3 regions of the Peribacillus sp. NPDC097895 genome follow, and region 2 is predicted to be linked to each of the others. Evidence: riboswitches for the same ligand, from Rfam matches in the RefSeq annotation. Region 2 holds a riboswitch; each other region holds the start of a gene.
The links. A riboswitch is a leader RNA that binds a small molecule or an ion and turns the genes downstream of it on or off. The one in region 2 is predicted to bind S-adenosylmethionine.

Region 1 (3,281 bases), on a different contig from region 2:
TGTAGGAACTATGATAAGGTCAGAAAGCTCTAAATCATTTTCTTTAGCGAAGTTATCCATATACACTTTATGCTGGAATAGGTTGGCATCGATCGAGTTGTTGCCAAGTGACTTATTCGGCTGGATATAGTCGGTGAATTCAACGATTTCTATTTTGTACCCGAGATCTTCCAAACCTGGTTTGATGGCTTCTTTAACCATGTCGGCGTAGGGCCCGGTAGTCGCCCCAATCTTCAATTCTTTTTTGTCTTCTGTTTTTGGTGATGCATCATCGCTTCCGCAAGCTGCCAAGCCAAGAGCGAGTGCACAGACTGATAATAATGAAGCTATTTTCTTCAAATGAAATTCCTCCTGAAATGTATTGAATCATTGAAAAAATGAGTGATTCTATCGTTTGTTCACTAAGTATGAAGCTTTGTCACCGACCATTTGAATGATTTGTACAAGGCAGATCAACACGACGATTGTCGTGATCATGACTGTGTTGTCATAACGGTAATATCCGTACCGGATGGCCAGATCCCCGATTCCCCCTCCGCCGATTGTCCCTGCCATTGCTGAGTAACCGATAAGTGAAATGGTCGTTAATGTAAGCCCTTGAATGATTCCCGGTCTTGCCTCTGGAAGAAGTACATCCTTAATGATCATCCATGGAGTGGCACCCACGGCAATGGCAGCTTCAATCACTCCTTTGTCTATTTCACGCAATGCCGATTCAACGATCCTTGCAAAAAAAGGTATCGCGGATACGGATAGGGAAACAGATGCCGCTTTTGGCCCAATCGTTGATCCAGTTAGCAGATCCGTTAAAGGAAGAAGAGCCACCAAGAGAATGATGAAAGGGATTGAACGGACTATATTGACTGCAAAGCCGAGAGATCGATTCACGACGATATTTTCAAAAAATAAATTCCTGGTCGTCGTAAACAGTAACACGCCAAGTGGCAAACCGATAAGAAGGGCTATCGCAAGGGAAATGCCGACCATATAAATCGTTTCAATAAAGGCTTTATTAAGATCCGGTAAAATATTGACGATGGATTCAAGCAGTGACATGTTTTAACACCTCCACAGAGCTGGAACGACTCTTTATATATTCCAATGCCGAATGAATTTGTTCGGCTTCACCAATTAATTCAATGATCAAGATCCCAAATGGGATATCCTGAATATACTCAATCTTACCGTGCAAGATATTACCCTTTACTGAATGGGATTGGAGAGTATCCGAAAGAATCGATTCACCGGCGGTTTGCCCTTCGAATTGAATTTTGATGATCGTTCCTTTACTCTCTTCAACCAAATGTGAGGGAAGTTCGAAATCCAGGACACTGCTAATGAATTGCTTCGTTAACTCCTCTTTAGGCTGTGAAAAGATCTCATATACGGAACCCTCTTCTATTACGCGGCCATCCTGCATGACGGCTACTCGGTGGCATAGTTCTTTGACCACTTCCATTTCATGTGTAATCAGCACGATGGTGATCCCTAGCTCCCGACTTATCTTTTTTAATAACTGTAAAATCGCTTTAGTCGTTGTAGGATCCAGGGCTGAAGTCGCTTCATCACATAATAGTACAGTAGGGTCATTGGCTAGAGCGCGTGCGATGCCTACCCGTTGCTTCTGGCCACCGCTAAGCTGGGCCGGGTAGGCATCTTTTTTATCACTGAGCCCAACGATCTCCAAAAGTTCCAATACACGTAACCTGATGGCAGCCTTCGATTGGCGTGCAGCCTTCAACGCGAAAGCAACATTTTCAAAAACGGTTTTGGAACTGACCAAAGAAAAGTGTTGAAATATCATTCCGATTTTTTGACGTTGTTTACGAAGCTCTTTGCTTGATAAAGTGGTTAAGTCAATCCCGTCAATGATGATATTTCCTCCTGTCGGACGTTCAAGCAAATTCAAGCAGCGGAGTAATGAGCTTTTTCCGGCTCCGCTGTAGCCGACAATTCCGTACACTTCCCCTTTTTGAATGGTCAAAGATACGTTATCCACTCCGATAACTCGGTTTTTTTTCGAGATGTATTCCTTTCGGACCGAACGGATTTCAATCATGAACCTTCCCCCTTAAACATAAAAAAACTGTCTCCATTATTCTGAAAGAGGCAGCGAAATTATATCTCGTCTTATCTTTCAGAATGCAATCATTCTGCAGGAAGTGGCACCGTTCCCGATCGGGGCGGTTGCCGGACATCACAGGGCCTGATCCCTCCGTCACTCTTGATAAGTAAATTATTATTATTTTGGAATATTTCAAGTTTTTTAATATAATCTATATTATTTGTTAATTTATCCATTGTCAATCGATTCTGTAATTTTAGAATAATTTTTTTGCCTGACCAAATGGTTATGATGCCATTTTCATATCTTTCCTTCCAGGTGGATTATTCCATTATTTCCTTGTCAAATGTGTAAAGAGATAATACATTTATTGTAATAATGTGAAAAAGATAAACTATTTTTACAATGATGGGGGAGGCAATGCATGATAGAAATCAAGACGGTAAATGATGTGGTTTGTGTGCACGGGACTCCAAGTGGGATCAAATCGGGGATGAGTGTCTATGTCTTTGTAACGGATGGTCTATTGATTGATACGGGCGCACAGATATTGTTGGAAGAACTTATTCCATTCTATGAGACTGCCGATTTCGATTTAGTGGCCCTTACGCATTATCATGAGGACCATACGGGGGGAGCAGCCTGGATAAAGGAACATAAACAGGTCCCGATATTTATTCATCCGATGTCGGTCGATGTTTGTGCGAGGGATGCTGAATATCCTGAATATCGCAAAAAATTTTGGGGGAAGAGAGACGCATTTAAAGCTGAGCCGCTAGGGAAGACCATTCATTCCCGTACCCAAACGTGGGAGCCGATTTTTACTCCTGGTCATGCAAAAGACCATATGGTGTTTTTGAATCACAGTAATGGCATGCTCTTTTCAGGTGATCTTTTCGTAACACCAAAAACAAAGCTTGTCCTAAGGGAAGAGTCAGTCCCGGTCATCATCGATTCCATAAAAAGATTACTCCAATATGACTTTAAGGATGTTTTTTGCTGTCATGCGGGGCATGTTCCCGAAGGAAAGGAAATGTTTCGAAAAAAACTGGATTATTTGGAAAACCTACGTGGTGAAATTTTGCGTTTACATGATCAAGGACTGACCGTTCATGAAATACAGCAAGTCGTTTTACCGAATCGCTATCCCCTTATCGAGAGATCTGACCATGAATGGGATTCGGAGCATATCATTACATCGATTTTAAACGAAAAT
Region 2 (3,281 bases):
CTGCCTCCTCAAATTTTTATCTTCTTCTGATTTTTTTTGAAACGAAATTCCCGGTGGATTGCAGTAATTGAACGATGATCACGAGCGCCGCTACGGTGACGACCATCGTCATCGTATCGAACCTTTGATAACCGTAAGCCAAGGCCAAATCTCCCACCCCGCCTGCACCGACGGCACCTGCCATGGCTGTAGATCCAACAAGGCCAATCGTGGCGGTTGTAAATGTAAGGATCAATGAACTAAGTCCCTCAGGTATCAAAAAGCAATATATGATTTGCCATGTCGTTGCCCCCATTGCCTGAGCTGCCTCGATGATCCCTTTGTCCACTTCCAAAAGGGAGTTTTCCACAAGACGGGCAATATAAGGAGCTGCATAAAAGATCAGTGGAACAATTGCTGCATTCGTTCCTATTGCACTGCCCACAATCATTCTAGTAAAAGGAATCAGTGCGACAAGCAAGATGATGAAAGGAACCGACCGCAATATATTGATGATCGGGTTCAATACATTAAAGATCCATTTATTCTCCAGGATGTGACCGTTCCTTGTAATGACAAGCAGGATACCGAGCGGAAGCCCGATCAATCCGGAAAATACCAATGAGATGGCTACCATATAAAGTGTGTCACCGAAAGCTGTCGACAGCTGCTCGGCCGTTATTTCCATTCCCCAAAGCGTATTACCCATTTATCTGCACCTCCTGGACGAGAATCCCCTCATCTTTAATATATTGATAAGCCTTGTCCACCTCATTTTTGTTCCCTGTCACTTCGATGATCAAATTCCCAAAGGGCGTTTCCTGAATTTCAGAAATATTGGCTGATAATACACTTAAATGCACATCATATTTCTTCGAGATGGTTGAAAGTAAAGGAGTGCCTGAAGTAGTCCCAATAAAGTTAATTTTCCAAATAATCGGGATATGGGACCCTATGCTTTTCAGGAAACTTTGTGGAATCTCGTCATGTATGACCGTTCTCACGAAGTTTTTTGCTATATCCGTTTGCGGCTTCGCAAAAACTTCGAAAACCGAACCTTGTTCAACCACGCATCCGCCTTCCATGACCGCAACCTTATTGCAAATTTCCCTGATTACAGACATTTCATGAGTGATTAATAGAATGGTAATATTGTATTCTTTATTAATTTTCTTTAAGAGCTGCAGAACAGCACTCGTTGTTTGTGGATCCAATGCCGATGTAGCTTCATCACATAATAGGATCGATGGGTTTGTAGCCAATGCTCTCGCAATCCCGATCCGTTGCTTTTGACCGCCGGATAATTGTTCCGGATAACTCTTTGCTTTGCTTGATAAGCCAACGAACTCCAGCAACTCGCCTACCCGCTCTTTGATTTCTTTACTGGGCGTCCCCGACAAAACCAGCGGCATGGCGATATTATCAAAAACGGTCTTTGAATTTAGCAAGTTGAAATGCTGAAAGATCATCCCGATTTTTTTCTTTTCTGCCCGTAATTCCTTCGGGTTCAATGAAGTTAATTCCTTCCCCCCAACGATCACTCGGCCATCTGAAGGATGTTCAAGCAGATTGACTAACCGAATCAACGTACTTTTTCCTGCTCCGCTATAACCGACTACACCGAATATATCTCCCTTTTCTACTGTCAAATTGATTCCTTTCAAAGCTTCAACAGTCTGTTTCTTTGTTTGATAAACCTTTTTAACATTTTGAAACTCAATCATCCTATCTCCCCCCATGTTGTTAATTTCTACAAATTCATTATCAGAGAAGAGCTTTGCAAAGTTTCAAAATGATAGGGTTACATTCGTTTGATGATCCCGTGCTTTGAAAGCCAAACTCACGAGTTAATGCACCATTTTCCCAAATGACAACCATATTCATTGTGAATAAACAAAAGAGGCCTCTTCCGTCATCAGACAGAAGAGGCCTCCTTTAGAAATAAAAAAGAGTAAACTCTTAATTTAATTATCTAAGAAAAGCTCCTTCTTATCTTTCAAACTTTCGTCCGCTGGAATTAGCACAGTATTTTTACAAAAGTAAAAACCCGCTGCCGAGGTATCATAGGGCCAAGTCCCTCCACATCTCTTGATAAGAATTAACGTTATATTTAATTATGTTCTTCACTATATATTCAATTTTCACTAAAGTCAACATAATTTTTATCGTTCTAAATATTTTCATAGTATAGTTATTTAAACATTAAATTATTATATTAATATAGTTTATCTAAATTATTTCACTGCTAGCTCCGTATTTTTTATAATAATTTGCTCATTCTCCATACAGGATACTTTTCATTTTCTTCCCTTATCTTTACCATTCCAGATTTTGTATATAATTGAATCGCCCTCTGATTATCTGGAGAAACTCTTAAATGATATTCGGATACAGTAAATTGCCTGAAAAAGTTTTCTGCATAGCGAACCAATTCCTTGCCAAGGCCTTTATTGCGGTATTCGGGAACAAGATAATATAGATTCACATAGCCAATCTCATTCCCTTCGTACTCCCGAATTTGAAGTTCCATTTGCCCAATTGGTTTTAGGTCCTTTTCAATGATCACTTGTCCATCCGGAAATTTGCGGACCCTTTCTTTCATTCGAATTAGATAAGTATGTTCATCCCCAAAGCCTTCTTCCGATCCAAAACTTACAACAAAGGAATCCTTCCTGAATGTAACGATGATATCTTTATCTTTGTCAATATCAATGGGACGAAAGATCAACTTCATTCACCTCTATCATTTTAGTGAAATAGTAATTCAATAGGCAACTCACACTTTTTTTGATGAAACACTATATTGGGGCCCCTCTTGATAAGGCGATTCAATCGCCTTTCGTTCTTGTGCCTTGATGAAAAAACATTTGCCATCTGCCATTCGTACATTTCCAGATTGAACTTCTTAAGGTATGTTCCACTTTATCTTCATCAAAAATCCGGTACGTGGTCAACACGGTATCATCAGACAATTGATGCATATCAAAATGACTGAGTTTCATTTTCACCGCTCCTGCTCCCTCTTGCCCCATAAAATCGCTTTTGGACCATATGTTACCCGAACTGCCGAACTCAAAGAAATCATCTTTCAATAATGATTGAAGCTCTTCTGAAGATGTACGGATTTCAGATTTTAATAATTTCTCCTCCAGCTGGTACAAATGCGCTTTTAACACCGAGGCTTCATTTTCCATTCATCTTGACCTCCTTCTCCCTTGAAATTCGACTGCTTTTCAACCTAATTGGAAAATGGTGTATAATTTATACATAGACTTTCATACGGAGGTTCATGCTGTCAAAGA
Region 3 (3,281 bases), 1.6 Mb from region 2:
GTTCCCTACATACTCTGAACCATCTGCAAGGAAAGCCCCATAAGGTCCAACGGATGCAGCGACCAATGGCTTAGGTCTAATCGTTTGATTTTCTTCCTTCCAAAACTCATCCCTTGCTCTTCTGGCAAGTAACACCGTTTTCTTTATTAACTCCAAAGCCTCTTTTTCTTGTATTCCACGGAGGGCGAAACCTTCAACAGTAGCTTGGTAGCTTGCCGTTATCGCACAGTCTGCTCCAGCACGAAAATAGTCAGAGTGAACCTGATAAATCACTTCTGGATTTTCAATTAATACACGCGCGGACCACAGGGGATCATCCAAATCACACCCATGCCTTTCAAGCTCTGTAGCTAGAGCTCCGTCCAAAATCATGACTGAATGATCTCGTAAAATAGCATCAATCGGATTCATTTTATTCTTCATGGCCTACTCCTCTTTTCTTTATAGTTTGTGTTAGATAATAACTTCCAAAGCAAAACAAAATAAATGGAATACCACAATATAGTGCAATTCGTTGTGTAGGATCAAATGCTATTCCTATACAAGAAGCAAGACATAGCATGAAGGAAACGATTGGTACGAGTGGATATAATGGTGTACGATAAGCCAAATCATTTACTGAATTTCCTTCTTTTATATATCGTCTGCGAAATAGAAGCTGTGACGCGCTAATACTCATCCAAACTACAACCACGGCTAGTCCCGAAATGGATACCAGTACTATGTATACAGTATCCGGAGCAATAATACTCGAGAACAGGGCCAAACCACCGCCCAACATACTGAAAATGACCGCATATATCGGAACACCCCGTTTTGTCAATTTTGCAAATATTGGTGATATAGTTTTTTTATCCGCAAGTGACCAAAGCATTCTGGATGAGGCATATAGTCCTGAATTTGCAGCAGACAAAATGGCCGTTAATATAACAAAGTTCATAATATCCGCTGCATATGGCACTCCAATCCGTTCAAGAACTGCTACAAAAGGGCTCTCTAATACGCTTGCATCCGAAATAGGCAATAATGCGGATAATACGACGATGGTTCCTACAAAAAAAATAATTAATCTCCATAATGTCATACGGATTGCCTTTGGTATCGTTTTTTCTGGATTAACCGTTTCTCCAGCTGCAATTCCGATTAATTCAGTTCCAGAAAATGCAAAATTCACCGCAAGCATCGTCATTAGAATGGCAAATGCCCCATTAGGAAATAATCCTGCATGTGTAAAATTGGAAAACAACGGAGCTGATTGCGAATGATTGACGGGGATAAAACCTAGCATTGCCGCAGCTCCTAACATAATAAATATCACAATCGCAAATACCTTTATAGAGGCAAACCAGAATTCGGATTCAGCAAAAAACTTAACAGTCCACGCATTTAAGACAAAAACCAAAATGGCAAATAAAGCGCTCCATATCCAGACATTGATTGAGGGAAACCATCGCTGCATCAACAATCCTGCAGCCGTGAATTCCGAACCCAGTGCGACAGTCCAAGTTAGCCAGTACAACCAGGCTACTGTATATCCTGTCCCTGGTCCTATGTATTTCGCTGCATAGCTATGAAACGCACCTGTCTCGGGCATTTGTACTGCCAGCTCACCTAAAGATAACATGACTAGATAGACCACTAATGCTCCAATCAGATACGAAAGGATTGTACCAAACGGGCCAGCCTGTTGAATCGTATAACCCGAACTTAAGAATAAACCAGTTCCAATCACCCCGCCAAGCGATAGCATTATTATATGACGTGCTTGCATTTCCCTTTGAAAATCATGCTTCCTTTTGTTTTCCATTCCTACTCTCCTCTATCTTGCATCCAGAAAAAACGAAAACGCACTCTAAAAAAGAGTGCGTTACTGACAAATAAAAACGTTCGGTCTTATCTATCAAGGTTTCACCCCCTGGAATTAGCACAGTGTCCTTGAAGACCTGTTGCTGAGGTTTCATAGGGCCAGTCCCTCCACCTCTCTGGATAAGAAATTATTTTTTTATAACTCTATCAACCTATGAAAAAATTGTCAAGTTTTGTTTTGGATAATTCAGACTTCCTTTAAATTCCTACAAGTCTGATTCCCTGGCATAGAAATGAAAGGATTGCTTGTTTTAGCACAGTCGTTCACCATATTTGATTGGTGATAATACTAACCGGGAATATTTTTTTTGTTTTAAGAAAAATGGCGACATCTTAAAAAATGTCACCACTTTCTTTCTTATTCCTTAAGGACGTTCTATTTCAAATAATTCCCCTAGTTTGGTATAAGTATGACCTGCTAATCTTGCTACAGGTTTTAGCCCATTCTGGTCAATTCGGCCATTATGGTAAATATCTTGCTCTATATGATAGCAGACTATTTTTCCTATCAATAAATCACAACCAGGTTTATTCTTGGAACCTGCCAATGGTATCGCATGCTCTAATATACATTCAAAGCGTATCTTCGCTTCTTGCAATCCTGGTACGGATACCTTATCACTAACTGCCGGCGTGAAATTAGTAAGTCCCAATTCACTTTCGTCCGGTGGGAGTTCCTTGGCCGTTCTATTTGCATCAGCAACATTGTTTTCATCTGTGATATGAACAACGAATTCACCCGATTGAATGGCATTTCGGGCTGTATCCTTTGAAACGCCTTCTTTCCGTTGAATAGAAATGGAAATCATCGGAGGATTGGAACTGACGATATTAAAAAAACTGAACGGCGCTATATTGATTGTACCGGTTTCGGATTGTGTCGTAACAAGGGCTATAGGTCTCGGTATTATGCTTCCAGTCAAAAACTTATAATTTTCCCGTTCAGTCAGACTTTCAGGATTAACTGAAATCATCTTCATTCCCTCTTTCATTCTTATAAAAATTTCTGTTGAAACCATGAACCTGCTGCCTCAACCTCTGAACGTGTTAACTGATGACCATAATTTTCCCAGCGAACATCCACTGTAGCACCAGCTTGCAGTAATAGTTGATTGAGTTCTTCCGTTTCTTCTGCCGGGCAAATCGGATCGTTTTTACCTGCAGCAATAAAAACAGGTATATCCGAGAGGGAAGGCAATGCAAGCCCGCGCCTAGGCACCATTGGATGATGAAGTATCGCTCCTTGTAATGCCCCTTCGAAATGGAACATCAAACTTGCCGCTATATTGGCACCATTAGAATAACCTAATGCTACCACTTTGTCACGATCAAAGTCATATTTTCCGGACGCTAAGCCCAAGAATTCATAAAGCTCTTTCGTACGGAAGATCAAATCTTCTTCATCAAAAACCCCT

Region 1: it holds a riboswitch for S-adenosylmethionine, as region 2 does, so the genes downstream of both, ACQKMH_RS14395 (methionine ABC transporter ATP-binding protein) here and ACQKMH_RS00515 (methionine ABC transporter ATP-binding protein) in region 2, are expected to answer to the same signal.
Region 3: it holds a riboswitch for S-adenosylmethionine, as region 2 does, so the genes downstream of both, mmuP (S-methylmethionine permease) here and ACQKMH_RS00515 (methionine ABC transporter ATP-binding protein) in region 2, are expected to answer to the same signal.

What each region holds. Positions count from the first base shown of each region.
Region 1 is NZ_JBNNSH010000002.1:620,807-624,087, reverse strand. Features, by position in the region: gene ACQKMH_RS14405 (MetQ/NlpA family ABC transporter substrate-binding protein) at 1-339, opposite strand, end outside; gene ACQKMH_RS14400 (methionine ABC transporter permease) at 388-1,056, opposite strand; gene ACQKMH_RS14395 (methionine ABC transporter ATP-binding protein) at 1,043-2,059, opposite strand; SAM riboswitch class I at 2,128-2,234, opposite strand; gene ACQKMH_RS14390 (MBL fold metallo-hydrolase) at 2,490-3,281, shown strand, end outside.
Region 2 is NZ_JBNNSH010000001.1:113,751-117,031, reverse strand. Features, by position in the region: gene ACQKMH_RS00520 (methionine ABC transporter permease) at 17-667, opposite strand; gene ACQKMH_RS00515 (methionine ABC transporter ATP-binding protein) at 681-1,703, opposite strand; SAM riboswitch class I at 1,966-2,077, opposite strand; gene ACQKMH_RS00510 (GNAT family N-acetyltransferase) at 2,240-2,713, opposite strand; gene ACQKMH_RS00505 (DUF4440 domain-containing protein) at 2,808-3,173, opposite strand.
Region 3 is NZ_JBNNSH010000001.1:1,713,431-1,716,711, reverse strand. Features, by position in the region: gene mmuM (homocysteine S-methyltransferase) at 1-423, opposite strand, end outside; gene mmuP (S-methylmethionine permease) at 413-1,807, opposite strand; SAM riboswitch class I at 1,891-1,993, opposite strand; gene ACQKMH_RS08285 (flavin reductase family protein) at 2,232-2,840, opposite strand; gene ACQKMH_RS08280 (alpha/beta hydrolase) at 2,861-3,281, opposite strand, start outside.